DNA from 2 places in the Bacillus sp. GW821-FHT01G09 genome. Region 2 is predicted to be linked to the other one. Evidence: a T-box and tRNA genes for the amino acid it is inferred to sense, from the RefSeq annotation. Region 2 holds a T-box; the other holds one or more tRNA genes.
What was found. The T-box of region 2 lies ahead of leuS (leucine--tRNA ligase). A T-box ahead of a tRNA ligase gene usually reads a tRNA of that ligase, here a tRNA-Leu.

Region 1 (3,972 bases), on a different contig from region 2:
CGAGGACTTAACCACATTTTGAATGATGTCACACCTGTTATCTAGTTTTGAGAGAATAAGTTTTTTCAAAAAAACACTTGATTTTCTCAAGAATACATAGTATAATGTTAAATGTCACTGAAATTGTCTGGTGATGATGGCGAAGAGGTCACACCCGTTCCCATGCCGAACACGGAAGTTAAGCTCTTCAGCGCCGATGGTAGTCGGGGGTTTCCCCCTGTGAGAGTAGGACATCGCCAGGCAGACTTCATTCCGCAGTAGCTCAGTGGTAGAGCTATCGGCTGTTAACCGATCGGTCGTAGGTTCGAATCCTACCTGCGGAGCCATTATTGGAGAGCTGTCCGAGTGGTCGAAGGAGCACGATTGGAAATCGTGTAGGCGGTCAACTCCGTCTCAAGGGTTCGAATCCCTTGCTCTCCGCCACTGATACTTATACATAATTACAATTGAAAGTCTGGGCCCGTTGGTCAAGCGGTTAAGACACCGCCCTTTCACGGCGGTAACACGGGTTCGAATCCCGTACGGGTCATTATATGATGGAGGATTAGCTCAGCTGGGAGAGCATCTGCCTTACAAGCAGAGGGTCGGCGGTTCGAGCCCGTCATCCTCCACCATTATATCATCGCGGGGTGGAGCAGTTCGGTAGCTCGTCGGGCTCATAACCCGAAGGTCGCAGGTTCAAATCCTGCCCCCGCAACCAAATTTTAAAATGGTCCGGTAGTTCAGTTGGTTAGAATGCCTGCCTGTCACGCAGGAGGTCGCGGGTTCGAGTCCCGTCCGGACCGCCATTTAAATACTTAGGCTCGGTAGCTCAGTTGGTAGAGCAACGGACTGAAAATCCGTGTGTCGGCGGTTCGATTCCGTCCCGAGCCACCACCTATGCCGGTGTAGCTCAATTGGTAGAGCAACTGACTTGTAATCAGTAGGTTGGGGGTTCAAGTCCTCTTGCCGGCACTGTTTTTTCAAAATTTAATGTGGAGGGGTAGCGAAGTGGCTAAACGCGGCGGACTGTAAATCCGCTCCCTCAGGGTTCGGCAGTTCGAATCTGCCCCCCTCCACCATTTATAGGGGCATAGTTTAACGGTAGAACAGAGGTCTCCAAAACCTCCGGTGTGGGTTCGATTCCTACTGCCCCTGCCAAATTTATGACATCTTGAGATTATGGCGGTTGTGGCGAAGTGGTTAACGCACCAGATTGTGGCTCTGGCACTCGTGGGTTCGATTCCCATCAATCGCCCCATATTATCATTGGGCTATAGCCAAGCGGTAAGGCAACGGACTTTGACTCCGTCATGCGTTGGTTCGAATCCAGCTAGCCCAGTCTCACTTTTTATATCAACTGCATATAGTGTATTAAGTCCATTAAAAATGCGGAAGTAGTTCAGTGGTAGAACACCACCTTGCCAAGGTGGGGGTCGCGGGTTCGAATCCCGTCTTCCGCTCCAATTACGGCGGCATAGCCAAGTGGTAAGGCAGAGGTCTGCAAAACCTTTATCCCCGGTTCGAATCCGGGTGTCGCCTTCTTATTGCCGGGGTGGTGGAATTGGCAGACACACAGGACTTAAAATCCTGCGGTAGGTGACTACCGTGCCGGTTCAAGTCCGGCCCTCGGCACCAATTTTACTTACATGGTAAGTTGAATTGGTGTTTGTGTTTTATCATTATAACTAATCATATTAATGATCTACTTATGTAGATCATTTTTTTAATGCTTTGATTTATCATAACAAGTTAAGTTCCGAGGCCTATTATAAAGCGGCTGTATAGCTAGTCTTTCAACACTTTTATTTTATATTTCCATAAAAACTTTTTTGAAATACGTTGACACTTTATGAGATCCATGATATATTTATATTCGTCGGTTAGATACGACGTAAAACTTGCCGGTGTGGCGGAATTGGCAGACGCGCACGACTCAAAATCGTGTTCCTTCTGGAGTGTCGGTTCGACCCCGACCACCGGTATACTGAAAAACCCGTTTCTTAACAGAAACGGGTTTTTATTTTTTATTAAAGAAAAGGAGCCTCGGCTCCTTTTTATACTTACTCAGCGTATTGGTCTAGGATCTCTTCTAGCACCTCTTCTAGCTCTTCTGTATCTTCAAGCTCTGATTGGCTGAAACGGACGCGTACAAGCTGTTCTCCGTCATTATACATCTCTTCCAGCCGCCCTCGGAGTCCTCTTGCTCTGCGGTCGACTTCGAAAATGATTTCCAAACCGTCTTCGTCTAAAAGGAAAATGAGCTCTAATTCATCAAGCATCTGACGATAATATCCGGAAGTCGGAACGAATTCGAATTCCTGAACGAACGGAAGACGACGCTGGAAGTAGGGCGCTTGTTCGCAGTCTGCTTCGTTAAGACGGAAGCCCAGGTTTTCGATTGCTTCAAGCACATTTTCAATCCAAGGGTGCGCTTCAACGAAAATGCGGTCATGATCGGATTTATCGATACCGCCTTGAATGTCAAGGTCTGTCACCACGGCAACCTCTACTTTCCCTACAGTGATCGGCGTATCTAGAGGCAGAGTGAATGTGAACGGAAATTGATGCTCTTCACCAGGCTGAATGGTAAATGAACCAGTGACCCGGAAAGAATGAATTGTAGCGTATTTCCGGTGCTCTTCATCGTCTTTTACAATGACATACCGTGTACTAAGCTGTAAATCGATATAACGGATGTCCTGAGCGATTTTTCCGCCTTTGACATGTACAGTTCCCTGTACTTCTTCTCCAGGAAAATATGCGTCTTTCTCTAAAATAGTATCAACTTTTGCTGCTCCAATTCCGGCACTTGCCGCAAGCTTCTTAAAAAGTGACATGTTAGATCTTCCCCTTTTTCTTTTTTCTCAACAGATATACGTAAGAAGGAGGAAAAAAGATTCATCTGATTCATACTTTTTTCCTATTATTCGTCTCGGCCTAGGGACAGACTAAGAAAATAAAGGAGTGGATGGAAGTGAATAAAGAAAGTTTGGTTGCAGATGAATTACACAGAATGTTTTTGGCTGGTGAGCTGCAAATCACAGTAGAGGAGGATATAAACAATATTTCCGAAAGGCTGAGAAACGGTGATCTCAGTTTAGACCGATTAAGCGGTGAAGACGCGTTTATAAAAGAAACGGTAAACGAGGCTTTAAGAAGAGTGGAGCAATAAAAAAGAGACGGCATCTCATCTTTGAGATCCCGTCTCTTTTTGTGGTCTTTACTGCAAGATAAAAGCGTAATTGCTCACCCGAGCCACCCCTTTTCTAACAGAAGATCTGACAGTTCATCATGGAGATAAACAGTTGTATCTAATTGATCATGCAATGCTCTTCTGATGTGGGGATTTTCGGCTTCTGTTATTGCGACAGTGTATTTGTTAATGCTGGTTTTTATTGTTGTTAACAAATCAAGAATATCTTTGGGACAAAGACTTTGTTCAATGGGAAACCACCTCCTTTGTTTTTTTAGCAGCTCCTGATAAGAAAGTATTTGGCTTTGTTTCTTGCTTCTATACAAAATGCTATAATAAGCAACAAATTTTGTTGGGGGGTGTGATGATGAAGCAGATTATTGCGATGGGGGGCGGGGGTTTTTCGATGGATCCGGATAATTTGTCCCTCGATCAATATATCCTCAATCAATCAAAACGAGAGCAGCCTCGTATTTGTTTTTTGCCGACGGCGAGCGGAGATTCCCAAAACTATATTCAGCGGTTTTATCATGCATTTAAAACACTGGATTGTGTGCCGTCTCACTTATCTTTGTTTAAGCCGCCATCAACAGATTTAGCTTCTTTTGTTATGGAAATGGACGTGATTTATGTTGGCGGTGGAAATACGCGGAATTTACTTGTGTTATGGAAAGAGTGTGGGCTGGATCATATTCTCAGGGAAGCATGGAAGAACGGTGTGGTTGTAGCTGGATTAAGTGCCGATGCGATCTGCTGGTTTGAAGAAGGGGTGACAGATTCAGCCGGACCGCTGACAA
Region 2 (27,964 bases):
AGACCGAGGTCTCCTCTATCGAGAGTGGAAACAGAATCAAGTGGTGATTTTGTTAAGTATCGTGTTTTTAGTGTTGGCAAATCCGCTTTCTATCGTTAATACGTATTTGTCTTATCAAGGGTGTCTGGCTCATCAAGACCCGCAATATTGTGAATTTATTGTGAATTATCATAGAAGCAATCTAATAGATATCAACTGGGTGCCGGGGGTCATTTTGGCGGTCTGCTTCCTCGGAATGGAACGTTCGAAAGGCACGATGGATTTTATATTAAGCCTCCCATATAACAGAAGCCAAATTTTTCAGACGAAATTTTGGTTAGGCGGTTTTGTGATTGTGGTGTCGCAATTAATTGGCTTTTTATTTGCGTGGCTGCTGATTCTTGTCTATAACCCTGAACACGTCTACTTTTTTGAGCACAGCAGCGTTGGAGTAATTGTGATTAGTTTTATGGCTTATTGTTTGTTGATGGCTGCTGGTGCATTAACGGGAAATGTTTTTGCCCAGTTATTAACGGCATTTGCTGCTGCGGTATTGCCATATTTAATTGTTGCATTGCCGGTTGGAAACTTTGAAGTTGTTTTTGGTGTGAATATATGGGAAATATTTCCTTCCCCGGAGGTGTATTTCTCTCTGACGAGCAATTTATTATATCTTGTGCCCATTGGTTATGTTGCAAGTGACTGGCTTATCGATAGTAAATATATTTTAATGATTCCAGCTGCCATGAGCATTCTGTTTTACTTGATTGGTTTGATAAGCTTCAAAAAGCATCCCAGTGAACGAAACGGACACTTTTTCTTATGGAACAGATTAGACCGTCCGGTGCAAATTCTGGTTATGGCTTTCGGCATCCTTGGATTTGGTTTATTTGGATACTATACCGGACATTCCATTATTGGTTATATTTTGGGTATGATCATTGGGGCAGTGGCTGGATTCTTTGTGAGCTACTTCTCTATTTATAAGAAAACAAAAGTGTAAGAAATGCCTTAGGTTTGGAGGGAAGTGAGTTGCCGGATTCAGGACTGCTTTACAAAGAGTGGCGGCAGAATAAAGTCGCCTTAGTTATCACCATTTTGGTTTTTATATTGGGTAATCCATTATCAATTTTAAATATGTATCTCATCTATCAAGGCTGTGTCACTGGAAAAGAAAATTGGGTCGGCCCCTGCGTATTCAGCGTTGATTATTTAAACAGCTCATTTATCTCATTGTTTTGGATTTGGGGAGTCGTTTTGGCGGTCAGCCAGCTAGGGATTGAACGAAGCAAGAGCTTTTTTGATTTTACATTAAGCCTTCCGTATACAAGAGGGCAGATATTTCATGCGAAGTTCCTTAATGGCGGAATGGTGATTGTGATACCGCAACTCATAGGTTATGTTTTATCTGTTTTGCTGATCATGCTTTTGAAGCCTGATCAGGCCGATTATTTTCACAATTACAGCCTTGGAATGATCATCATCAGCATGCTGGCTTATTCGCTAGTTATGGCAGGAGGAGCTCTGACAGGAAATATTTTTGCCCAGCTTTTGGTCTCATTTACCGTGGCCATTTCGCCATTTTTGCTCATCAGCCTGCCTGCAATCAACCTGGAGATCCTTTTTGGCGGATCAATAGATTTTATCCATGGTCCAGTACCTAAATGGGTGCAGTATTTCATTCCGATAATTTATGTAGACTCGAAATGGGCTGAGAATTCACCATATTATTTAGTCATTCCGGCTATCATGACTATCATTTTTTACATTATCGGCTATATTAGCTTTGTCAAACTGTCTAATGAAAGAAACGGATATTTCTTCTTATGGAAGCCGCTTAACCGCCCGGTGCAGATCATCGTTATTATCATAGGAATCATGGGCTTCGGCTATTTTGGTTTTACGGCAAGCGAGAGCTTTGCCGGTTATCTCATTGGCATGGGTACAGGTGCGGTAATCGGTTTCTTGATTAGTTATTTTGCGATTTATAAAAAAATGAAACTTTTGTAAGGGAGAGAGAACATATGATTGATGTTCAGCATATCGACCATTCTTTCACGATCGGAAAAAAGGGCCGTGAGAATGAAGTTCCAGTATTGAAGGATGTTTCATTACGTGTGGCGAAAGGTGAGATCGCCTGTATTGTCGGGCGAAGCGGCTCAGGGAAATCAACGCTTTTGAATTTGATTTCCGGCTACATATCGCCGACAAAAGGGCGGATTGTCATTAATGGCACTGATGTTACGGGGTTTAATGAAAAGGAATGGGCGCAATTTCGGCTTGACCATTTCGGGTTTATTTTTCAAAGCTTTCAGCTCATTCCGGGCTTAACAACGTATGAGAATGTGGAAATGCCGCTGGCGTTAAAAGGAATCAAGCCATCTGAGCGGAAGCAAAAGGTGCAGGACATGCTGAAACGCGTCGGTCTGGAAAACCATGCCGCTCATTATCCGAATGAACTGTCAGGCGGCCAGCAGCAGCGTGTCAGTATTGCTCGAGCGTTGATTTTAAATCCTTCGATTATCTTAGCGGATGAGCCGACGGGAAGCCTTGATTCAGAAACGGAACATGAAGTGCTGGAATTGATCCAGCAGCTGAATCGTGAGCGTGGCATTACATTTGTGATCATTACTCACGATGATGAAGTCGCTTCTATCGGACATTCAAAATTTCAGCTTCATGATGGTGTGCTAAAAGGAGGAATTACCGTTGAGGTTTAAGGATCAGGTTCATTTTATCAGAAGAAATATGAAGAAAAACAGACTTCGCGTCTTTATGACGATTCTTGCGACAACAATGGCGTGTGCGTTTTTGGTTGTGCTGTCGTCCGTTGGGTTTGGGATTCAAAAGACAATTACAGATATGACAATGAGCCAGCAGGTTGTAACGAAAGTCAGTGTAATGGGCAAGGAAGGAGACAAGCCTATTAAAAAAGCTGATTTAGAGAAGTATGATCACGTAAGGTCAGTTGTAGAAAGAACGCAAGTGTATGAACCAAACAAAGCTACTTTAGGCAATCGTACAAATGAAAGCTCAAATCTCATTTTTACTAATATGAATGATGAATTAAAGGCCAATATGGAATTGGAAAAGGGAAGAGTCGCAAAGTCGGAAAATGAAATCGTAGTAGGATACGACTTCGCAAAGAGATTATTAACGAAAAAAGAATCGGAAGATTATAACAAAAAAATCGAGGAAGCAAAAGGAAATCCAGAAGATATAAAAGAACCAAAGGGCTATACGAAAGATATTCTGAATAAAACAATAGAACTAAGTGTATCGAAGACAGATCCTAAAACAGGGGATGTTACAAAAACAAAAACATATGACTTTAAAATTGTCGGTATTACAAAAAAACCATCTCAAGACTGGATGGAGGACTCAAACATTTTTATCAGTGATCAATTCAAAAAAGATTTTTCGGAATTCTTAGATTTCAAAGACGGAAATGTTGAAACTAAGATTGGCGTTTTTGCTGATAAGTTTGAGAATGTGGAACAGCTGACAAATGATCTAACAGATGACGGGTACTATGTCACATCAGTGACTACCGAACTTGAGGGGGCCAACACCTTCTTCATGGTCTTCAAAATCGGACTGATCTTTGTCGGATGTATCGCAGTTATCATTTCAGCGATCGGCATTTTTAACACGATGACGATGGCGGTGACAGAGAGAACACAAGAGATCGGCATTATGAAAGCGATTGGGGCGAGTCCGTCTATCATTCGCCGAATGTTCCTGATGGAAAGCGCGTATATCGGGATTTTAGGCTGTGTGATTGGAATTATCATTTCCTACGGCGTCAGCTACCTTGTCAACCTGGCCGTTCCGATGATTCTCGCGGCCACAAGCGGAGGCGATGCGGGCGACTTGAATTACACATTCTCCTACATCCCGGCGAGCCTTGTGATCATTGCCGTTGTGATTTGCGGAGGGGTCGCAGTCATTTCCGGAATGAACCCGGCGAGAAAAGCAACCAAAACCAACGTGCTGACAGCGTTGAGAAGAGAATTATAATGTGAACGAGCCGGCTGAGACAGCCGGCTTTTTCTATAGCGCATGCTGGCGTTTTGCTATACACTTGATAAAAAAGGAAAAAGTGCGGTGAGTTGATTGTTTAAACTTTTGCTGATTGAAGATGATGAATCGCTGTTTCATGAAATCAAGGATCGTTTAACGGGATGGTCCTATGATGTATACGGCATTCAGGATTTCAGTCAGGTGCTGCAGGAATTTGCGGCGGTTAATCCTGATTGTGTCATTATTGATGTACAGCTGCCTAAATTTGACGGCTTTCATTGGTGCCGGCTGATCCGCTCCCGGTCAAATGTTCCGATTCTCTTTTTATCCTCCCGGGATCATCCTGCTGATATGGTGATGTCCATGCAGCTCGGGGCAGATGACTTTATTCAAAAGCCATTTCATTTTGATGTGCTGATTGCGAAAATCCAAGCAATGTTCCGGCGTGTGCACCATTATAATACGGAGCCGAGTACGATTAAAACGTGGTGCGGCGCTGCTGTAGACGCGGAGCAGAACCTCGTCAGCAATGACAAAGGATCTGTTGAACTGACCAAAAATGAAATGTTCATTCTAAAACAATTAATAGAGCAAAAAAACAAGATCGTCAGCCGGGAAGAGCTGATCAGAAGCTTGTGGAACGATGAGCGTTTTGTTAGTGATAATACGCTGACCGTCAATGTCAATCGCCTGCGAAAAAAACTGGACGTCCTGCAGCTTGGCGCATATATCGAGACAAAGGTGGGCCAGGGCTACATCGCGAAGGAAGAGGACAAGTTCTATGATTAAAGCATTCCTTATCGAAAGGCGGAGCTGGATTGCCGCGTTTTTGTTTCAGCAGGCTTTGATGCTGTTCATTGCTTTTGTCGATCCTTCCATATCATTCGGGAATGTACTTTATATGGTGTATTTGTGCATCTTGTTTTTTATCATATTCCTTTGGTTCCGCTATCGGAAAGAAACAGCGTTTTATAAAAGCTTGAAAACATGGGAGAACAATCTCGATGTGACAGCCATAAATGAACCGGAAACGCCGTTTGAAGCAATGGTTGAAAGAAGCATTGCCGGGCAAACAGAACACTTGAAGCAGACCGCAGCACGGCATCGCTTAGCATTGGAAAATGAAAAAGATGAGCTGATGGCATGGATACATGAGGTCAAAACCCCATTAACAGCGATGCATTTAATCATTGATAGAATGGAAGAAAAAGCACTGAAATCCCAGCTGTCATATGAATGGCTGCGTATTCACCTGCTTCTTGATCAGCAGCTTCATCAAAAACGCATTTCATTTATTGAAAACGACCTGTCAGTAGAATTCATTCAGCTTCAGCCTTTGATCTTTAAAGAAATCAAAGATTTACAATCGTGGTGTATCCAAAAAGGGATCGGTTTTGACATACAGCTCGATGCCAAAGAAGTGCTGAGCGATGCAAAATGGCTGGCGTTTATCATCAGGCAGCTGCTGACAAACGCGGTGAAATACAGCGAAGCCTCTGAAATCGAGATCAAAAGCTTTCAAAAAGGGGAACAGACGCAGCTCCAAGTGAAAGACTGTGGCAGGGGCATTGATCCAAAAGATGTACCGCGTATTTTTGATAAAGGGTTTACATCCACAACGGATCACCATGATCAAGCGTCAACTGGCATGGGCCTGTACTTGGCAAAAAAAGCAGCGGCGCCGTTATTGATCCTTATTGATGTTGAGTCGGAGTTTGGTGCGGGGACAGTTTTTACATTAACCTTTCCAATACGGAATCAATTTGAACATGTCATAAGCGTGTGACGAAAATGTCACATGCTTTTCTTTTTTGTTCGCCGTATCGAAGGAAAAGCCCGGCATTCCTTTTTATAATGAGATTATCCAATATAAAGGAGACTGCGTAAATGGTGATTTTAGAAGCGAATAAAATTCGAAAAAGTTATGGAAACAAGCTGAATAAACAGGAAGTGCTGAAGGGCATCGATATTCACATTGAAAAGGGCGAATTCGTCAGTATTATGGGTGCTTCCGGGTCGGGAAAAACCACTTTGCTCAACGTTCTGTCCTCAATCGATCAGGTCAGTCACGGAACCATTCATATTAATGGAAATGACATGACGGCTATGAAGGAAAAGCAGCTGGCTGAATTTAGAAAACAGCATTTAGGCTTTATCTTTCAGGATTACAATTTGTTAGACACATTGACAGTGAAAGAGAATATCCTTCTGCCTTTATCGATCACGAAACTATCAAAAAAGGAAGCCAATCGCAAGTTTGAGGAAGTTGCAAAGGAACTGGGAATATATGAATTACGGGATAAATACCCGAATGAAATTTCCGGCGGCCAGAAGCAGAGAACATCCGCTGGAAGAGCGTTTATTCATGACCCGAGCATTATTTTCGCTGATGAACCGACCGGCGCGCTCGATTCGAAATCGGCCTCCGATCTATTAAATAAGCTGAGCCAGCTCAATCAAAAACGCAACGCCACGATTATTATGGTTACCCATGATCCCGTCGCTGCCAGCTACTGCAGCAGAGTCATTTTTATTAAGGACGGGCAAATGTATACACAGCTGAATAAAGGGGGCCAGGACAGGCAGACGTTTTTCCAGGATATTATGAAAACGCAAGGCGTGTTAGGCGGGGTGCAGCATGAACATTAATCAGCTCATCCTGCGAAATTTGAAAAAGAATCTTCGGAATTACTATCTGTATGTGTTTGCGCTCATCTTTAGCGTGGCGCTTTATTTCGCCTTTGTCACGCTGCAGTATGATCCAGCAATTAACGAAGTGAAGGCTTCAATTAAGGGAGCTGCGGCTATTAAAACCGCTTCGATTTTGCTTGTGGCTGTGGTGGCGATCTTCATTTTATATGCCAATACGATTTTTATTAAGAGACGGAGTAAAGAAATCGGGCTGTTTCAATTAATTGGAATGACGAAGCATAAAATTTTTCGCATCTTAAGTGCAGAAAATGTCATGCTGTATTTCGGTTCATTAGCGATCGGGGTAGCGGCCGGGTTTTCGATATCGAAGCTGGTCTTGATGATTCTGTTCAAAATTGTCGATGTCAAATCGGATGCGAAACTGCATTTTTCTGAGCAGGCCTTGGTCCAAACGGTCATTGTGTTCTGCGGCATTTACCTTTTGATCATGATCATGAATTATACGTTTATCAAAAAACAGAGTATTTTATCTTTGTTTAAAGTAACGTCCTCCACTGAAGATAAAGTGAAGAGAATATCCTTTTTCCAAATGCTGATCGGCGCTTTAGGCATCGTGCTGATTTTGACAGGATACTATGTGTCTTCTGAGCTGTTTGGCGGAAAATTTAAGACCATTAACGAACTGTTTGGCGCGATGAGCTTTATCTTGGGGGCTGTCATTATCGGGACGTTTTTGTTTTATAAAGGATCAGTTACGTTTATCTCGAATATCATTCGAAAAAGCAAGGGCGGCTACTTAAATATTTCTGAGGTTCTGTCACTGTCATCGATCATGTTCAGAATGAAATCGAACGCATTGCTGCTGACGATTATTACAACCGTTTCAGCGCTCGCCATCGGGCTGTTATCTCTTGCTTACATCTCGTATTACTCGTCGGAAAAGACCGCTGAACAAAATGTAGCGGCTGATTTTTCATTCATGAATGAGAAAGATGCCAAGTTATTTGAAAACAGTTTGAGTGAAAGCAACATCTCGTTTGTAAAAAAAGCAACACCTGTCCTGCAAGCAAATGTTGACATTGCAAATATCATGGATGGAACTCCGAAAGAGATGCAGGGCGATCCCGGCAATATGCAGCTTGCTGTTGTTAGCGACAAAGATGTAAAAGGAGTCGATGTGGCGGCTGGAGAAGCCGTTTTCTCAGGATACACCGACTTGCTGCAAAAAATAATGGTTTTCAAGGACTCTGGTGTTATTAAAGTAAAAAGCAAGCATGAGGCGCAGCCATTAAAATATAAAGGATTAAGAGAAGAGTTTCTTGTATCCTACACGTTTACAAGCGGGGGCATGCCCGCTGTCATTGTGGATGACAGCCTGTTTAAACAGCTGGACAAGGATAAAGACCCCCGCATTCAGCTGGCGCAATCTACATTTATCGGCGTCAATGTGAAACATGAAGATCAAATGGAAAAAGCAAATGAGCTTTTTCAACAGGTGAACAAGAAAAACGAGCATTTATCAAGACTGGATACAAGCGCTGCGCAAAAATCACTGTTTGGTATGGTGATGTTCATCGTCGGCTTCTTAGGGTTAACGTTCCTGATTACATCAGGTTGTATCCTTTATTTCAAACAAATGGGAGAAAGTGAAGATGAAAAACCGAGCTATACAATTTTAAGAAAACTCGGTTTTACGCAGGGCGACCTGATAAAGGGGATACGCATCAAACAAATGTACAACTTCGGCATTCCGCTCGTTGTCGGCCTCTTCCACAGTTACTTTGCCGTCCAATCCGGCTGGTTCTTATTCGGATCAGAGGTATGGGCGCCTATGATTATGGTGATGGTGTTATATACTGCGCTCTACTCCATTTTTGGTTTTCTGTCAGTTCTTTATTATAAGAAGGTCATTAAATCGTCGTTGTGAAACAGAAAAAGCTCCAGACATTCTGGAGCTTTTTGTTTATCGTTTTGGCGCCCGATAACCGGCGGCTTCAGCTTCTTCAACTGAGCAAAACATTTCAGCCGGATCGGTTGTCCGGTCGTAGTATGTACTGCCTGGCGTGTGGTAGATGCCGTTTTTGCTTCCTTTGATATTACAGCCTTCTGCTTTGTCAGCTGTTTTGGTTTCATCACTTTTACTCGTATTGTTTAAAGAACTTCCAGTGTCTTCATGAGAACTGGCGGTTTGGCTTTCCGTCTCTTTTAATTGATTTTCAAGCTTTGTTTTATCTTGTCGAAGTGTTTCGTTTTCAGCCTTTGCCGTTTTTGCATCTTCTTTGAGCTGCTTTTGATTTTCTTGAAGCTCTTTAATCTCAGCTTTTAATGATTTCTGAGTCTTTTTTAGATCGCTATTTTCGTTTTTAAGCTTCTCAAGCTTGTCTTGATCTTCTTTGTTGTCTTTTAATTTCTTTGCTTCGGAGCTGACAGATTTATATTCTTTCTCAAGTTCTTCATGCTCTTTTGTGAGGTTTTTATATTCGGCGTTTAGCGCTGAATATTTTTTCTCGGCATTTGCTGCGGAAGTGTCAGGTTCTGCCAATGCTGCCCCGGTAAAGAGCAGCACAAGGCCTCCAATGAAAAGCGGCCAAAAAAGTCTCTTGGAGAAACGTTTTTCCTTTTTCAGTACATATCTGACAAGGTGATATAATCCATAGCCCAGTGCAATGAGACATGCCAGAAAACCTAAGAATGCTAATACCATTTCCATAATATGACCCCTTTTTCTATTTATTTTACATTTTTCAAACAATATTTGTTAGATTTTTTCACGCTCATCAGTTGAAAAATGTGAGAGAGACAGATAGAATGAATGTGCTATGATAACTGGATTCGTACGGAGCCGTTTTAGGTTTCGTTTTTTTCATGAGCTTTTTTAGGTAAGAAAGGGGGATGAGTATGCCGCGTGCTCTTAAAATTTTAGTCATTGGAATGTTTATCAATGTGACGGGTGCTTCTTTTTTATGGCCGCTGAATACGATTTATATCCATAATCATTTAGGAAAGTCGTTAACAGTAGCCGGACTTGTCCTGATGCTGAATTCCGGCGCCAGTGTGGCTGGTAATTTATGCGGAGGTTTTTTGTTTGATAAAATCGGCGGTTTTAAATCGATTATGCTTGGGATAGCCATTACGTTAGCAAGCCTGATGGGTCTTGTCTTTTTTCATGATTGGCCAGCCTATATTGTGCTGCTGACGATTGTGGGCTTTGGCTCCGGTGTTGTTTTTCCGGCCAGCTACGCAATGGCGGGATCGGTATGGCCTGAAGGGGGAAGGAAGGCATTTAATGCGATATATGTCGCGCAAAACGCGGGCGTGGCCGTCGGTTCAGCGCTTGGCGGTATCGTGGCATCTTTCTCGTTTTCATATGTATTTTTGGCAAATGCCGCGCTGTATCTGGTCTTTTTCTTTATTGTATATTTCGGATTTCGAAATATTCAGACGGGAGATGCGTCCCAAACGTCTGTGCTTGATTATGATGCTGTGAACAGCAAAGCAAAATTTGCCGCACTGATCATTTTAAGCGGAGGCTATGTACTCGGATGGCTGGCTTATTCTCAGTGGTCAACCACAATTGCTTCGTACACACAAAGCATTGGAATATCTCTTTCCTTATACAGCGTGCTGTGGACGGTTAACGGAATTCTCATTGTGCTCGGCCAGCCGCTCGTCAGTTTTGTGGTGAAAAAATGGGCCGAGTCGCTAAAAGCGCAAATGGTCATCGGCTTTATCATTTTTATTGTGTCTTTCAGCATGCTGCTGACTGCAAAGCAATTTCCGATGTTTCTCGCTGCGATGGTGATCCTGACTATCGGAGAAATGCTTGTTTGGCCTGCTGTGCCGACTATTGCCAATCAGCTTGCCCCTAAAGGGAAAGAAGGCTTTTATCAAGGCTTTGTCAACAGTGCGGCGACAGGCGGCAGAATGATTGGTCCCCTGTTCGGAGGAGTGCTTGTCGATCATTACGGCATTAAGGCTCTTGTTTTATCTCTGTTGGTATTGCTGCTGATCAGTATTGCCACAACGCTTCTATATGACAAACGGCTAAAATCAGCTAAAGAAACAAATAAGCAGGCATCAATCTCTTCATAATAAAAGATCCCGCCGGATGAGCGGGATCTTTTTACATAATCGGAAGCACTTTGACGGCATCCTTTACATTTGAATATGTTTTCAGCGACGAAAAATTGGCATCCAGTTTATTCATTTTCATAGCCAATTCAGGTTTAATGCCGGTAATGATTAACTCAGTTCCGGTCAATTTCAGCAAATGGCTCAGCTTGAAAATTTGGTCGGCCGTTTGTTCGTTCACTTGGGCCAATCCGGATAAATCAATGATCAAATAATCATCTTTGGATGTTGATAAGATATTCGTCAATGTGCAAACGATGGAATTAAATCGCTCCTCTGTCAGGTTTCCGACTAGCGGAAGAGCCGAAATGCCATTGCGAATCGGGACAATAGGAGTTGAAAGTGCAGTAATTTCCGTGAGGGAATCCTCGAGAAGCTTTTCATATTCTTTTTGCTTGGTGATATCATTCTGAATTCCGACAAAATACGTTTTATCCTCTATTTCCATTGGATCAATATTTAATTCATTCCAGAACATCGTTCCGTCTTTTTTGTAGTTTTGGATCTGAACGGTGACCGGTTCTTTATTTTGTAAAGCGGTTCTGATGTTGTCCACTTCTGCAGGATCTGTGTGTTTCCCCTGTAAGAAGCGGCAGTTCTTTCCTAAAATTTCCTCGGTCTTGTAGCCGGTCATTTGAACAAAGCCTTGATTTACGTAGACAATAGGATTATCTTCAAGTGCGGGATCTGTAATTACCACACCGACTCGCACGTGATCAAGCGCTTTTTTGATGACTTCCAGCTGTCCTGGTATCCCAAATGATTGAAAACTAGCCATATAAATCCCCCTTAGGCCGTCAGCTTGCTATGCGAAAGCCTGATATTCCCCTTTTTTAAAATGAATTCTACAGTAACCGTAGCACAACACATGTTCTGATTCAAGCAAGTGCAGTTTGTTGTTTGTCATTAGGGCTTGTCCTCGTATACACTAAAAATAAGAACAGAATTTGAACATATGAACGGAAAGGTTTTCTACATGCTAAATAGGTGACTAGGTCAATGTCACTGGGTGAAAAATGAATCCAATGCATCAAGCTTACCGATCATGTGTTCACATATAATGGAAGAAACAAGCTTTTTACAGATTTGCCGGTATGTAGATATCGAAAATCATCGGAATCGTTTAAGGGGGCTGGATGGCCTGAAGTCGCTTTACGAAATAAGGGCTTTAGGAAGGTGATGATGAAGATGCTGCATCAGGTACTCATTGCTTGTGTAATTGGAGGAATCATGGGGATTCTCGGTCATGTGAAAAAGAGAGGTAGGCTGGAGAAGCCCAGAATGACGAAGCGGTTTATCTACCTTGGATTTTTGGAAGATTGGTTTATCGGCATGACGGCTTCCATTTTACTTGTATTATCCGCTGACCCCGATTCAGGAATTCAACTTGTCATCTTATCCATTATCTCAGGCTACGGCGGTGAAGCTGTTCTCAGAAGTTTTGACTTTGTGAGAGAACTGAACAGCGGCGGCGAACCGGCCGAGTCCAAACGTCAAACCAAAACTCCACCCGAATAATTGTCCTCAATCTCCGCCCGTTCAGGGTACATTCCCATTGTATACAAACCTGCTTGCACTTATGAACAGAATTCTATAAAATACAGTTAGATTACGGTTGCGATAAGAACAATGAAGAGGAGCAGTAAGAAACAGATATTGTTGCAGAGAGTTGACGGCTGGTGAAAGTCAATCAAGTTTGTTTCCGAACTCACCTCAGAGTTGCAGCGGTGAAAAGCCGCTGACGCATAACTGCGTTAAAAGTATCAAGTGAGTGCGGCGTATGCCGCGCTAACGAGGGTGGTACCGCGGGAAAACGAAAGTCTCTCGTCCCTTTTTGGGATGAGGGAGTTTTTTTTAGTTTGGGAATATTCTGAATATAATCCTCTCCTTCCCGTCAATACTTGAACCATACACGCCGTATTCAATCAGAAGGAGGTTTTTACTTTGAGTTTTCAGCACAAAGAGATAGAAAAGAAATGGCAGACATATTGGCTTGAAAACAAAACATTTGCCACTCTTGATAATAATGAAAAACAAAAATTCTACGCGCTGGACATGTTTCCTTATCCGTCTGGAGCTGGGTTGCACGTCGGCCATCCTGAAGGATACACAGCTACGGATATTCTGTCCCGCATGAAGCGCATGCAGGGCTATGATGTCCTTCATCCAATGGGCTGGGACGCATTCGGCCTGCCAGCTGAACAATATGCGCTTGACACAGGGAACGACCCCGCTGTGTTTACGAAGCAGAATATTGATAACTTCCGCCGCCAAATTCAAGCGCTTGGCTTCTCATATGACTGGGATCGCGAAATCAATACGACTGACCCTGAATACTATAAATGGACGCAATGGATTTTCTTAAAGCTATACGAAAAAGGCCTTGCTTACGTTGACGAAGTGCCTGTAAATTGGTGCCCTGCGCTCGGTACTGTTCTTGCCAACGAAGAAGTCATTGACGGCAAGAGCGAACGCGGCGGCCATCCGGTAGAGAGACGCCCAATGAAGCAGTGGATGCTGAAAATCACCGCTTATGCGGACAGGCTCCTTGAGGACTTGGAAGAGCTTGATTGGCCGGAAAGCATTAAAGATATGCAGCGCAACTGGATCGGCCGTTCGGAAGGCGCTCACGTTCATTTTGCTATAGATGGACATGATGATTCCTTTACGGTGTTTACAACAAGACCAGATACGCTGTTTGGCGCTACATACACTGTCCTTGCCCCGGAACACGCATTGGTGGAAAACATCACAACGGCAGAGCAAAAAGAAGCTGTTGAAGCTTATATCAAAGAAATTCAATCAAAGAGTGACCTTGAACGCACAGATCTTGCGAAAACAAAGACAGGCGTATTCACAGGAGCGTATGCGATCAATCCTGTGAACGGAGAAAAACTGCCGATTTGGATTGCGGATTATGTTCTTGCATCATACGGAACAGGTGCTGTCATGGCAGTTCCAGGCCACGATGAGCGTGATTTTGAATTCGCCAAAACATTCGGCCTTCCGGTGAAGGAAGTCGTAAAAGGCGGGAACGTCGAGGAAGCAGCCTATACTGGCGACGGCGAGCACGTGAACTCTGATTTCCTGAACGGTCTTCACAAACAGGAAGCGATTGAGAAAGTGATCGCTTGGCTGGAAGAAACGAAAAACGGTGAGAAGAAAGTGACGTACCGTCTTCGTGACTGGCTCTTCAGCCGCCAGCGTTATTGGGGCGAGCCGATTCCGGTCATTCATTGGGAAGACGGAACGTCAACAGCTGTCCCTGAAGAGGAGCTGCCGCTGATTTTGCCGAAAACGGATGAAATCAAACCGAGCGGAACGGGCGAATCACCGCTTGCGAACATTAAAGAGTGGGTGGAAGTCACAGACCCTGAGACAGGGAAAAAAGGAAGAAGAGAAACGAATACAATGCCGCAATGGGCGGGAAGCTGCTGGTATTTCTTGCGCTATATTGATCCGCACAATCCGGATCAGCTGGCATCACCAGAAAAATTGGAAAAATGGCTTCCGGTCGATATGTATATCGGCGGTGCAGAGCATGCCGTGCTTCACCTTCTGTATGCCCGCTTCTGGCATAAGTTCCTTTATGATATCGGCGTAGTGCCGACGAAAGAACCGTTCCAAAAGCTGTACAACCAAGGAATGATTCTCGGTGAAAATAACGAAAAAATGAGTAAATCTAAAGGGAACGTTGTCAACCCTGACGAAATCGTGGCCTCTCACGGCGCTGATACGCTGAGATTGTACGAAATGTTCATGGGACCTCTTGATGCTTCAATCGCCTGGTCTGAATCAGGATTAGACGGTGCGCGCCGTTTCCTTGACCGTGTATGGCGCCTATTTATTGAAGACAGCGGTGAGCTTAATGGAAAAATCGTTGAAGGCGCGGGTGAAACATTGGAGCGCGTCTATCATGAAACGGTCATGAAAGTCACAGACCATTATGAAGGCCTTCGTTTCAACACGGGTATTTCCCAGCTGATGGTCTTTATTAATGAAGCTTATAAAGCAACAGAACTGCCGAAAGAATATATGGAAGGCTTCGTGAAGCTTCTTTCTCCTGTCGCGCCACACTTAGCGGAAGAGCTATGGGAGAAGCTTGGCCATTCCGGCACAATTGCCTACGAAGCTTGGCCTGTATATGATGAAACAAAACTTGTGGATGATGAAGTTGAAATCGTTGTTCAGCTGAACGGAAAAGTAAAAGCGAAATTACAGGTTCCTGCCGATGCAACGAAAGAACAGCTGGAACAGCTTGCTCAAGCAGATGAAAAGGTCAAAGAGCAGCTTGAAGGCAAAACGATTCGGAAAATCATCGCGGTGCCTGGCAAGCTTGTCAATATTGTGGCAAACTAAGCCTAGAAAAAATCCCCTTTGCCAAAAGGGGATTTTTTTCATCAGTCTCAGAATAGCAATCGTTCAGCTGACTTTGATATACTGAACATGATCACTGTGAATAGGAGTGTTTTCTTTGGAAATAAAAGAAATCAGCACAGCCGCTTTGAAAGAAAAAATTGAGGCGGACGAAGAATTATATTTAATTGATGTCAGAGAAGATGAAGAGGTAGCGGAAGGCATGATCCCGCAAGCCGTTCATATTCGCATGGGGGATATTCCTGAAAAAATGGAAACCCTTGATAAAGACAAAGAGTACGTATTTATCTGCCGCTCAGGAATGCGCAGCATGAACGTCTGCAAGTACCTGGATGAGCAAGGCTTTAAAACAGTCAATGTTGAAGGCGGCATGATGGCCTGGGAAGGCGAAACAAAACCAAAAAACTAGGGGAGAGCGGTCCCCTAGTTTTTATTTGTATTCCGGAAGCCAATCGCCGTGTGCTGCAAATAAATCGTCGCACATGGAGATGATGTCCTTCATGGAAAGCTCCGCGCTTGTATGCGGATCAAGCATTGCAGCTTGGTAAACCGCTTCTTTTTTCCGTGTGACAGCCGCTTCGATTGTCATCAGCTGTGTATTAATATTCGTCCGGTTTAAGGCGGCAAGCTGCTCAGGCAGTTCTCCGGCGAAGCACGGTGTAATTTTTTTTCTGTCGGCGACGCATGTCACTTCCACAACCGCTTTTGAAGGAAGGTTGGTGATCAGCCCTGTATTCAAGACGTTTCCTCCGAAGGTGAATGATTCGTTTGTTTCCATTGCTTCTATAATTCTTGAACCATATTCCTTTGAGCGTTCGTGCGTAAGGTGTTTATTATTGACTATATCATCCCGCATTTTCTCCCAATTTTCAATTTGCTTGACGCACCTTCTCGGATATTCGTCGAGCGGGATTTGCAGCTCGCTGATCAGTTCAGGGTAATTCCGTTTAATAAAGTACGGGTGATACTCTGCGTTATGTTCGGACGATTCTGTGACATAATAGCCGAACTTATCCATTAATTCAAACCGCACCATATCATGATGCTTTGTTTTTTGTTTTTCTTTCGCTCTCCTTTTGATTTCTGGATATAAATCTGTGCCGTCTTTTTTGACTTCCAAAAGCCAAGCCATATGATTAATGCCCGCAATGCGTTCCTCAATTCCGTCATGCTCCATTCCGAGAGCTTTAAATAAATCCTTCGTGCACACTTGAACACTGTGGCAGAGCCCGATTGTTTTGATATTGGTATAGCGGAGCATGGCGCCTGTAAGAGTGGCCATTGGATTTGTATAGTTTAAGAACCATGCGTCAGGGCACATTTCCTCCATATCTTTTGCGATATCAAATAAGACCGGGATTGTTCTGAGAGATCTGAATATCCCGCCGATGCCTACTGTATCGGCGATCGTCTGGCGCAGCCCATACCGTTTAGGAATCTCGAAATCGATGACTGTGCTCGGTTTGTATCCTCCAACCTGAATCGCATTGATGACATAGCCTGCGTTTTGCAAGGCGAGTTTCCTGTCATCATAGCTGTTGATGGCCACACTTGGGTTATAACGGTCTCTTAGATTTTCGAGCATGAGCTGGGATTCCTGCAGGCGTTTGGGATCAATGTCGTAAAGAGCGAACTCAAATCCATTCAGTGCCTCTGTTAACAGGCAGTCTCCCAAAACATTTTTGGCGAAAATCGTGCTCCCTGCACCGATAAATGTAATCTTTTTCATATTGCTTCCCCCTTTAATGTTAACCCTTTACCGCTCCGGAAGACAGGCCGGCAATAAAGTATTTTTGCAGCGCCAAAAACAGAACAACCATCGGCAGCATTGCCATAAGTGCCGCTGCGGCAACTAAATGAAGGTTGTTTGCGTTTTCTCCGAAAAAACCTGCCATGGCTACTGTTAATGTCTGAACCTTTTGATCTTGTAAAAAGAAAATGGCAAATTGATAGTCGTTCCAAATAAAGACACAAGAAATAATACAGATGGTCGCAGTGATCGGCTTCAGCAGAGGAAACACAATCGTAAAAAAGATTTTCAGCATGCCTGCGCCGTCAATTCTTGCGGCTTCTTCAAGCTCTTTTGGAATGGTCGATCGGATAAAGCCTGAATATAAGAATACGGTTAACGGCATGTAAGCCGCTGTATTGATGAAAATGGCGATTGCGTGTGTATTGACCATTCCGGCGTCCACGACCATTCGGTACAAAGGAACCATGGACGTTAACGGAGGGATGATCATAATGGAAATCAACAAGGCAAAAACAGCTTTATTCAGTTTCGTTTCCCGCCGGGCAAGCGGGTAGGCGGCAAGTGAGCCGAATATAATTAATAACAAGGCAGAAAAACCTGTGATGATCATGGTGTTTATAAAAGAGTTTCCTAGCGAAGCGCGCTCCCACGCCTCTGAAAAATTATGAAAGGAGATGTCGGCTGGAAATATCCATTTCGAACTGTAGTCTCCTTTTGCTTTCAATGAAGTGGTCAGCAGGATATAAAAAGGAATAAAATGCGCACAGGCCACAATGGCTGCAAGAAGTGTAATGATCCGCATGCTTTTTGTACGGGCGGCTCTCATGACATTTCCGTCTCCTTTCTTTTAAAGTACGCAAGCGCGCAAAAGCTGATGATCAAAATGACAAATGCCATAAATATGCCTTGCGTTGCGGCATAGCCGGCATCCTGCCGTTTGAAATACAAATCATACATAAACGTGGACATGGATTGTGACGCATTTCCGGGGCCGCCTGCGGTGAGTGCAATGATGACGTCAAACAGCTTTAAGCCTCCGATAATGTTGATGACCATATTAATGGTAATGGAGGGCATTAACAGCGGCAGCGTGATGGTAAAAAACTGCTGGCCTTGTTTCGCGCCATCCATTTGCGCCGCTTCATAGTAGTCTTTCGGAATGCTTTGCAGACCGGCTAAGTAGACAACCATAGCGATCCCGACATATTGATAGGTGTTAATCATGACAATGATCCATGGATTGAGCGAGGGACTGGCGAGCGCATTAATAGGGCTGATGCCGAAGACCCCGAGCAAATCGTTGAGCGCGCCTCCGTCATAGGAGAAGAAAAAGTACCAAATGTAGCCCATAATGAGCGGGCTGATCATCACCGGCAAATACACAATTGTTCTTGTTACCGCTTTCGTTTTAATGCTTTGATTCAAGAGCAGAGCGTACAGAAGACCGACCACATTTTGGAAAAAGGTGCTGCCAAGCCCGTAAAGCAGAGTGTTTTTTAAGATATGCCAAGTATCAGGATCAGAAAACAGCCTTTCATATTGCGCGAATCCAACCCATTGGTAGACTTGTGAAAAGCCGTTCCAGTTTGTAAAGGTAATCAATGTGCCTTTCACAAACGGATAAATCATAAAGACCAGAACGGAGAGCAAAGCAGGAATGTACATCCACCAAAGTGAGGACTGCTTTTTTGGCTTAACCTGTTTCACATGAACGTCCCTTGCGATCTCACTCATTGTTTTCAGCTCCCTGTGTTTCCGATTGCTCCCGGAGTCGTTTATATTCTCTTCCCAGTTTCTGCGAAATGTCTTGAGGCCCCAAAATGTCAGCCGCGAGCTCCTGCCCAACCGTGCCCAGGACATCCCACATTCCGTTTGGCAAGTATAACCGGTCGAAGTAAGGCTCGACTTTGACATCTTGATAATGCTCATAATCGTTTGCGTAGAAAATATCAGCTTTCACATTGGTCAGCCCTGAAGGAAGCGATGTGGCTTCAGCCATTTGTTTGGCATTGGCCGGGCGGGCCATAAATGCGATAAATTCTTTTGCCTCTTTTAATTGAGGCGAATCTTTCCATGCTGCAAGCGTGTAGCGTTCACCGCCGATCCATATCGGGTCATCACCGGGATGGATGGCAGGTGTCGGGATAATGCCGACCTTGACGTTCGGATTGATCTGGGCAACGTCTTGGCCGAGTGTGCCGCCTTGCATTGTAAAGGCGATTTTGTTTTGGGCCATTAATTCGATGAGCTGTGATTTTTTTGCCGTTACGGCGTCGATATTGATCAATTTTTCTTTCTGCATTTGTTTGAGGATTTTCGATAAGTAAGTAAATTTATTCCATTTGAAAGTGCCGTTGGTGAGCTGTTTTTTTTCATTCTGGGCAGGGTCTGTGATGAGAAGAGGTGTAGCGAATTGGTCGTAATATTGGGCGAATGAGCTTTTGTCATAGCCGGCAAACCAGAAGGGAACAATGCTTCCCTTGCTCTTTTCTTTAATCGTTCTCAGTGCTTTGATAAAGTCATCCATGGTTTCCGGCGGAGCAATGCCGTAACGGTCTAAAATATTGCGGTTATACGCCAGACCGTCTTTTGCCTGATTGATCGGATAGGCATACACCTTTCCGCTTTTATTTTTGAGGATGCTGTTTAAATTGGGATCAAGATCTTGAGTCCATTCCATATCCCGGAGATCTGCTGTATATTCTCCGTACCTGATTTTCCCCCAGCCATGTGTATCGAATAGATCTGGCAAATCATTGGCCGCCATTCTGACACGCATCATATTTTCATAGTCATTGCCTGGGAAATGAAGGCTGACATGAATGTCACTGTGTTCCTTTTCGAATGTTGCTGCCAGTTTTCTGAACGTATCTCTTTCACTGTCGGTTGACATTGTAGAATAAATGGTTAACGTCTTTTTTGCGGTATCTGCTGAGCTTTTCTCTGCTGAACACCCGGGCAGAACAAGCAGAATAAGAGAGAGAAATAAAACAAAAGTGTGTTTCATCTTTTCCTCCTTATCATCGTGATGAATCTTTGCTTATGTCACCTCCTTTGCTGTACATCCGCAGCTTTGTCTTACGATTAATGTTGTAGGCAGGGTGACATGGTGAGGAAGCGTTCGGCCATTGAGACGGTCAAGCAGCAGTTTTACGCCTGTCCGGCCCATTTCCTCTGTGTATACCTTCACCGTTGTTAAAGGCGTGCTGGCAAATTCAGCTTCCTCAATGCCGTTAAAGCTGACGATTGCAGTATCCCGCGGCACTTGCAGTCCGGCTTCCTGCAGCGCTTTTAATGCGCCGATCGCCATAGAATCGCTGGCAATAAAGAATGCTTCCGGCAGATGGCCTTGATCGATTGCTTTCTTCATCAGGCGATAGCCCTCACGCATGCTGTATTCTCCGATCAGCACATGCTCAGGCTGGGGGGTGGCTGACTCCAAAAAAGCGGTCAGGCGTTTGTCTTCAATCGTTCTGCGAATGCTTTGGCCGTCCTTCAGCGTATGCTCTTTTTCTTGTCCGCCAATGTAGCCTAACCGTTTGTAGCCTAAGTCGAAAAGGTGATCAATCGCCTGGCGTGAAGCCGATTCAAAATCGATTCCAATCGAATCGTATGCTTGCGGATCTGGTGAATGATTGATAAATACTGCATGCTCCAGCCTTCCGCTGATATGCTTAACCGCTTCATCATGAACACGGCCGATGACAATGACACCATCCAATTCCCGAAAGATATGTTCCTGAAAGGAGCCGAGATGAATCGAATTTGTAATGAAAATTTCCTGTTCAAAGCATTCCTTTTCAATCCCTTTCCGAATGGAAGAAAAGTAAGGGTCCTGCCTTTCCTGATCAGGGGACAGACAGCTCAGCACACCGATCAGCGGCTGAGCCCGCTGTTTTTGCCCGCGGGATTTTCGGCGTTTGGCAACGGTTTGATAACCAAGCTCTTCAGCGATGTTGATGACTCTTTGTCTCGTTTCGCCCGCAACAGAAAGCGACTCATCTTCATTTAAAATTCTGGACACAGTTGCGCTGGAAACTTTAGCTTTCAAGGCGATATCTTTAATACGAACCATGGGTATCCCTCTTATCTATTTAGTAAAATATTAACTCATCTGTTTTTGATAAATTGATACTATCATATAAAAGTAAGCGGTTACAATAATTGTTTTCGGAATATTTCGTTATATTTACTAAATATTTAGTAAATGATGTGATTTATGTTGGAAAAATAAAGGGGAACCCAGAATCTGTCTCGTAAATGTGAAGTAAGCGAATAAGGAAGGGTGATGGGATGAGAGCCGAAAGAAGAAAGCAACTGTTTCGATTGCTTGGTGATTTGCCTGATCGGAGGCCAATCAGTGTTGAGACATTACGTATTGAAGAAAGAGAAGAAAATATCGTTGAAACGCTCCTGCTCGATTTAAATGGACATGAAAAGGCGCCCGCTTATTTTGTGAAGCCGAAGAAAACAGAAGGACCGTGCCCAGCCGTATTGTTTCAGCATTCGCATGGAGGCCAGTATGATAGGGGAAAAAGTGAGCTGATTGAGGGAGCGGATTATTTGAAAACGCCTTCTTTTTCTGATGAGCTTACTTCACTCGGATACGGCGTTCTTGCGATTGATCATTGGGGATTTGGAGATCGGCGGGGAAAAGCGGAAAGCGAGATATTTAAAGAAATGCTTCTCACCGGAAAAGTGATGTGGGGGATGATGATTTATGACAGTTTAAGTGCGTTAGACTATATGCAGTCACGCTCTGATGTTCAGCCTGACAGGATCGGAACCATCGGCATGTCTATGGGAGGTTTGCTGGCGTGGTGGACAGCGGCGCTCGATGACCGGATTAAGGTGTGTGTGGATTTGTGCAGCCAGGTGGATCATCACGTGCTGATCAAAACACAGAATCTTGACAGGCACGGCTTTTATTATTACGTCCCATCGCTTGCAAAGCATTTTTCCGCATCGGAGATCCAAAGCCTGATCGCGCCGCGCCCGCACCTTAGTCTTGTTGGTGTACACGATCGGTTAACGCCGGCCGAGGGCGTGGACAAAATCGAAAAAGAATTGACAGCTGTCTATGCTGGACAGGGAGCTGCTGATTGCTACCGAGTGGTCCGTTCTGCTTCGGGACATTTCGAAACAGCAGTTATGAGGCATGAAGCTGTCCGGTTTTTGCAAAAGTGGCTGTGACTGTAAAAAGAAATCGAAAAAGACCGTTTTGTGTGAAAACGGTCTTTTTGTTTCCTTTTAACCAACTGCCATAAATCGATGCTTTCTTCTATTGACAGAAACAGGAGAGAATAATATATTCTAATTGTTAACCTTTAAATATAATTGGTTAACAATTGAGGTGAGAAGCACTACACGTTCTTCAGTTATCAGTGAAAGGGCGAGAAATGATGCAAGAAGAAACTTTTTATAGTGTCAGAATGAGGGCTTCTATGAATGGATCTCATGAAGACGGCGGAAAGCATATATCCGGCGGAGAACGGCTTATTCCTTTCCATGAGATGAAGCATACAGTCAATGCTTTATTAGAAAAAGGGTTATCCCATTCAAGAGGAAAACCTGATTTTATGCAAATTCAATTTGAAGAGGTACATGAATCGATAAAAACCATTCAGCCATTGCTTGTGTATACGAATGAAGTGAGCTGCCCGGAAGAAGGACAAAAGCTTGCCCGATTGTTATTGGAAAAAGAAGGCGTTTCACGAGACGTGATTGAAAAAGCATATGAACAAATCCCTGAATGGTCAGATGTCAGGGGTGCGGTGTTGTTTGATATTCATACAGGCAAGCGAATGGATCAAACAAAAGAAAAAGGGGTGCGGGTCTCCAGAATGGATTGGCCGGACGCTAATTTTGAAAAATGGGCGCTTCACAGTCACGTGCCAGCTCATTCAAGAATAAAAGAGGCCCTTGCGCTCGCTTCAAAGGTAAGCCGGCACCCGGCAGCCATTGCAGAATTATGCTGGTCGGACGATCAGGATTACATAACAGGCTATGTTGCGGGTAAGAAAATGGGCTATCAGCGTATTACAGCAATGAAAGAATACGGGACTGAAGAGGGCTGCCGAGTCTTTTTTATTGATGGATCCAATGATGTAAACACGTACATACATGATCTGGAGAAGCAGCCTATTTTAATAGAGTGGGAGGAAGACCATGACTCATGATTTGATAGAAAAAAGTAAAAAGCACCTCTGGCTGCCATTTACCCAAATGAAAGATTATGATGAAAACCCCTTAATCATTGAAAGCGGGACTGGAATCAAAGTCAAAGACATAAATGGCAAGGAATACTATGACGGTTTTTCATCAGTTTGGCTTAATGTCCACGGACACCGCAAAAAAGAACTAGATAACGCCATAAAAAAACAGCTCGGAAAAATTGCGCACTCCACGTTATTGGGCATGACCAATGTTCCAGCAACTCAGCTTGCCGAGACATTAATCGATATCAGCCCAAAAAAGCTCACGCGGGTCTTTTATTCAGACAGCGGCGCAGAAGCGATGGAAATAGCCCTAAAAATGGCGTTTCAGTATTGGAAGAACATCGGGAAGCCCGAGAAACAAAAATTCATCGCAATGAAAAACGGGTATCACGGTGATACGATTGGCGCCGTCAGTGTCGGTTCAATTGAGCTTTTTCACCACGTATACGGCCCGTTGATGTTCGAGAGTTACAAGGCTCCGATTCCTTATGTGTATCGCTCTGAAAGCGGTGATCCTGATGAGTGCCGTGATCAGTGCCTCCGAGAGCTTGAACAGCTGCTTAAGGAACATCACGAGGAAATTGCCGCGCTTTCCATTGAATCAATAGTACAAGGCGCGTCCGGTATGATCGTGATGCCGGAAGGATATTTGGCAGGGGTGCGCGAGCTATGTACAACATACGATGTCTTAATGATCGTTGATGAAGTCGCTACAGGCTTTGGCCGTACAGGAAAAATGTTTGCGTGCGAGCACGAGAATGTCCAGCCTGATCTGATGGCTGCCGGTAAAGGCATTACAGGAGGCTATTTGCCAATTGCCGTTACGTTTGCCACTGAAGACATCTATAAGGCATTCTATGATGATTATGAAAACCTAAAAACCTTTTTCCATGGCCATTCCTATACAGGCAATCAGCTTGGCTGTGCGGTTGCGCTTGAAAATCTGGCATTATTTGAATCTGAAAACATTGTGGAACAAGTAGCGGAAAAAAGTAAAAAGCTCCATTTTCTTCTTCAAGATCTGCACGCTCTTCCTCATGTTGGGGATATTCGGCAGCTTGGCTTTATGTGCGGTGCAGAGCTTGTCCGGTCAAAGGAAACCAAAGAACCTTACCCGGCTGATCGGCGGATTGGATACAAAGTTTCCTTAAAAATGAGAGAGTTAGGAATGCTGACAAGACCGCTTGGGGACGTGATTGCATTTCTTCCTCCTCTTGCCAGCACAGCTGAGGAGCTCACGGAAATGGTTGCCATTATGAAACAAGCAATCCACGAGGTTACGAGCCTTGAAGATTGATTCCTGGTTGAACAAGCGGTTAGACAGAATGAAAGAAGCCGGCGTACATCGTAACCTGCGGTCAATGGATGGAGCGCCGGTTCCAGAGAGGAACATTGATGGCGAAAATCAAACGGTCTGGTCCTCAAACAATTATTTAGGGCTCGCAAGCGATAGACGTTTGATCGATGCAGCCCAAACAGCATTGCAGCAATTTGGGACAGGAAGCAGCGGTTCACGTTTAACGACAGGCAATTCGGTCTGGCATGAAAAGTTAGAAAAGAAGATTACCAGCTTTAAACGGACAGAAGCGGCCCTGCTGTTTTCGAGCGGTTACTTGGCCAATGTCGGTGTCCTTTCATCCTTGCCAGAAAAGGAAGATGTCATTTTAAGTGACGAGCTCAATCATGCAAGTATTATCGACGGCTGCCGACTTTCTAAGGCTGATACAGTTGTTTATCGGCATATTGATATGAATGATCTTGAAAACAAGCTGAATGAAACACAGCGTTATCAGCGCCGTTTTATCGTAACAGACGGGGTATTCAGCATGGATGGCACAATCGCCCCTCTTGATCAGATCATCTCACTTGCGAAACGCTATCATGCCTTCGTGGTCGTTGATGATGCCCACGCAACAGGAGTTTTGGGCGATTCGGGAGGAGGAACGAGTGAATACTTTGGTGTTTGTCCCGACATTGTGATCGGCACCTTAAGCAAAGCTGTTGGCGCGGAAGGAGGTTTTGCGGCAGGATCAGCGGTCTTCATCGACTTTTTGCTGAACCATGCCAGAACATTTATCTTTCAAACCGCTATTCCGCCAGCTAGCTGTGCGGCTGCTCATGAGGCTTTCAACATCATTGAAGCCAGCAGGGAAAAACGGCAGCTTTTATTTTCTTATATCAGTACGATCAGAACCAGTCTGATGAATATGGGGTATGTGGTGAAAGGAGATCACACACCGATTATTCCTGTAGTCATTGGCGATGCCCATAAAACGGTCATATTTGCTGAAAAACTGCAGGGCAAGGGAATTTATGCTCCTGCCATTCGGCCGCCGACCGTTGCGCCGGGTGAAAGCCGTATTCGAATTACAATCACGTCTGACCACAGTATGGGTGATATTGATGATTTGCTGAAAACATTTCATTCAATCGGAAAGGAGCTGCATATCATTTGAGGGGTTTTTTTGTGACGGGAACTGATACAGAAGTGGGGAAAACGGTTATATCCAGCGGTCTTGCTGCCTTATTGAAAGAACATAATAGAGATGTCGGTGTGTATAAACCATTTTTAAGCGGGATATCGCGTCATCATCAAGATAGTGATACAAGTCTGCTGAAAGACATGTCGCAGACCAGTCTTTCTCATGAAGACATTACGCCTTTTGCCTTCAAAGCGCCGCTTGCACCATACGTTGCAGGGAAACTTGAAGGAAAGACTGTCACCATGGAAGAGGTTTTAAGCCATTGGGGGCGGATTAGAGAAAAACATGAATGCTTCATCGTAGAAGGTGCAGGCGGTATTTCTGTGCCATTGGGAGAGGACTATTTGGTCAGTCATGTCATAAAAGCGTTGCAGCTTCCCATGATTATTGTGGCACGTCCTCACCTTGGAACCATTAATCATACCTTTTTAACTGTCAAATATGCAGAAAGCATGGGGCTTCCAATTGCCGGAATTATCATCAATGGAATCAGTGACTCTCCTGATGAAGATGAAAAAACCAATCCTGAGATGATTGAGCGCTTATGCGGTGTGCCGATTTTAGGGGTTACGCCAAAGCTTGCCAATGTTACGAAAGAAACGGTTCTACATATGGTAAAAGACCATATCAATCTATCATTACTGATGAATCAAGTGGGGGTATGAGAATGAATCAATGGATGGAACTCGCAAACCGGGTGCTGGCTGGAGCAGAAGTGACTGACGAAGAGGCGCTTTCAATATTACATTGTCCTGATGAAGATATTTTGCTATTAATGCATGGAGCTTTTCACATCAGAAAACACTTTTATGGAAAAAAAGTAAAGCTCAATATGATTATGAATGCGAAATCCGGGCTCTGCCCGGAAAACTGCGGCTATTGTTCACAGTCTGCGATTTCGAAAGCGCCGATTGAGTCTTATCGGATGGTGAATAAGGAAACGCTGCTTGAAGGCGCGAAGCGGGCGCACGATCTGAATATCGGCACATATTGTATCGTGGCAAGCGGCAGAGGGCCGTCTAACAGAGAAGTGGATCAGGTCGTAGATGCGGTTCAGGAAATTAAAGAGACGTATGGACTGAAGATTTGTGCATGTCTTGGACTGTTGAAGCCAGAGCAGGCGAAGCGGCTCAAAGATGCCGGAGTAGACCGCTATAATCATAATTTGAATACGTCACAGAGAAACCATTCAAACATCACGACTTCACATACATACGATGACAGAGTCAGTACGGTTGAAATCGCAAAAGAATCGGGGCTTTCTCCGTGTTCCGGCGCCATTATCGGGATGAAGGAGACGAAACAGGATGTCATTGACATCGCCAAAAGCTTGAAGGCTCTTGACGCGGATTCCATTCCTGTGAATTTTTTGCATGCAATTGATGGCACGCCGTTAGAAGGCGTCAACGAATTAAACCCGCTGTATTGTTTAAAAGTGCTGGCGCTGTTCCGTTTTATCAATCCATCAAAAGAAATTCGCATTTCCGGGGGAAGAGAGGTCAATCTCCGCTCGTTGCAGCCATTAGGGCTTTACGCCGCAAACTCCATTTTTGTCGGAGATTACTTAACAACTGCCGGGCAAGAGGAGACGGAGGATCATAAAATGCTGAGTGATTTAGGCTTTGAAGTTGAATCAGTCGAAGAAATGAAGGCCAGTTTAAGTGCGAAAAGCTGAAAGAATCAATAAAAGCAATCGGTATGATGTCGATTGCTTTTATTTTTGAACAGAAAGGAGAAAATCACGTGACAATTGCATCGTCAACTGCATCTTCTGAGTTTTTGAAAAACCCATATTCTTTTTACGACACATTGCGAGCTGTTCATCCTATCTATAAAGGGAGTTTCTTAAAATATCCGGGCTGGTATGTCACAGGATATGAAGAAACGGCTGCTATTTTGAAAGATGCGAGATTCAAAGTCCGCACCCCGCTGCCTGAGAGCTCAACCAAATATCAGGACCTTTCACATGTGCAAAATCAAATGATGTTGTTTCAGAACCAGCCTGATCATAGACGATTGCGGACGCTTGCCAGCGGAGCGTTTACGCCGAGAGCGACAGAGAGTTATCAGCCGTATATCATTGAAACTGTCCATCATTTGCTTGATCAAGTGCAAGGTAAAAAAAAGATGGAGGTCATTTCGGACTTTGCTTTTCCTTTAGCAAGCTTTGTCATAGCTAACATTATAGGTGTACCGGAGGAAGATAGGGAGCAATTAAAGGAGTGGGCTGGGAGTCTCATTCAAACGATTGATTTTACCCGGTCAAGAAAGGCATTAACAGAGGGCAATCATATGGCTGTGCAGGCTATGGCATATTTCAGAGAGCTGATTCAAGAGCGAAAACGCCA

Region 1: it encodes a tRNA-Leu, which carries the amino acid that the T-box ahead of leuS (leucine--tRNA ligase) is inferred to sense. The anticodon was not compared.

What each region holds. Positions count from the first base shown of each region.
Region 1 covers NZ_JBWKWL010000002.1:64-4,035, forward strand. The annotation lists rRNA gene rrf (5S ribosomal RNA) at 127-242, shown strand; tRNA gene AC07VD_RS05300 (tRNA-Asn) at 252-326, shown strand; tRNA gene AC07VD_RS05305 (tRNA-Ser) at 332-423, shown strand; tRNA gene AC07VD_RS05310 (tRNA-Glu) at 458-529, shown strand; tRNA gene AC07VD_RS05315 (tRNA-Val) at 539-614, shown strand; tRNA gene AC07VD_RS05320 (tRNA-Met) at 624-700, shown strand; tRNA gene AC07VD_RS05325 (tRNA-Asp) at 712-788, shown strand; tRNA gene AC07VD_RS05330 (tRNA-Phe) at 801-876, shown strand; tRNA gene AC07VD_RS05335 (tRNA-Thr) at 882-954, shown strand; tRNA gene AC07VD_RS05340 (tRNA-Tyr) at 977-1,061, shown strand; tRNA gene AC07VD_RS05345 (tRNA-Trp) at 1,067-1,140, shown strand; tRNA gene AC07VD_RS05350 (tRNA-His) at 1,165-1,240, shown strand; tRNA gene AC07VD_RS05355 (tRNA-Gln) at 1,250-1,321, shown strand; tRNA gene AC07VD_RS05360 (tRNA-Gly) at 1,371-1,445, shown strand; tRNA gene AC07VD_RS05365 (tRNA-Cys) at 1,451-1,521, shown strand; tRNA gene AC07VD_RS05370 (tRNA-Leu) at 1,529-1,617, shown strand; tRNA gene AC07VD_RS05375 (tRNA-Leu) at 1,883-1,964, shown strand; gene spo0M (sporulation control protein Spo0M) at 2,043-2,819, opposite strand; gene AC07VD_RS05385 (hypothetical protein) at 2,951-3,154, shown strand; gene AC07VD_RS05390 (spore coat protein) at 3,229-3,501, opposite strand; gene AC07VD_RS05395 (Type 1 glutamine amidotransferase-like domain-containing protein) at 3,543-3,972, shown strand, end outside.
Region 2 covers NZ_JBWKWL010000003.1:442,386-470,349, reverse strand. The annotation lists gene ytrB (ABC transporter ATP-binding protein YtrB) at 1-2, shown strand, start outside; gene ytrC (ABC transporter permease YtrC) at 1-982, shown strand, start outside; gene ytrD (ABC transporter permease YtrD) at 1,012-1,989, shown strand; gene ytrE (ABC transporter ATP-binding protein YtrE) at 2,004-2,699, shown strand; gene ytrF (ABC transporter permease YtrF) at 2,689-3,999, shown strand; gene bceR (two-component response regulator BceR) at 4,096-4,791, shown strand; gene bceS (two-component sensor histidine kinase BceS) at 4,784-5,788, shown strand; gene bceA (bacitracin ABC transporter ATP-binding protein BceA) at 5,890-6,651, shown strand; gene bceB (bacitracin ABC transporter permease BceB) at 6,641-8,581, shown strand; gene AC07VD_RS12970 (LMBR1 domain-containing protein) at 8,618-9,364, opposite strand; gene AC07VD_RS12965 (MDR family MFS transporter) at 9,553-10,746, shown strand; gene ytvA (YtvA family blue-light photoreceptor) at 10,778-11,563, opposite strand; gene AC07VD_RS12955 (DUF4257 domain-containing protein) at 11,968-12,303, shown strand; T-box leader at 12,406-12,620, shown strand; gene leuS (leucine--tRNA ligase) at 12,730-15,144, shown strand; gene AC07VD_RS12945 (rhodanese-like domain-containing protein) at 15,260-15,571, shown strand; gene melA (alpha-galactosidase MelA) at 15,593-16,891, opposite strand; gene AC07VD_RS12935 (carbohydrate ABC transporter permease) at 16,911-17,741, opposite strand; gene AC07VD_RS12930 (carbohydrate ABC transporter permease) at 17,738-18,649, opposite strand; gene AC07VD_RS12925 (ABC transporter substrate-binding protein) at 18,642-19,922, opposite strand; gene AC07VD_RS12920 (LacI family DNA-binding transcriptional regulator) at 19,956-20,990, opposite strand; gene AC07VD_RS12915 (dienelactone hydrolase family protein) at 21,209-22,108, shown strand; gene bioW (6-carboxyhexanoate--CoA ligase) at 22,318-23,094, shown strand; gene bioA (adenosylmethionine--8-amino-7-oxononanoate transaminase) at 23,084-24,430, shown strand; gene bioF (8-amino-7-oxononanoate synthase) at 24,420-25,589, shown strand; gene bioD (dethiobiotin synthase) at 25,586-26,281, shown strand; gene bioB (biotin synthase BioB) at 26,284-27,291, shown strand; gene bioI (biotin biosynthesis cytochrome P450) at 27,360-27,964, shown strand, end outside.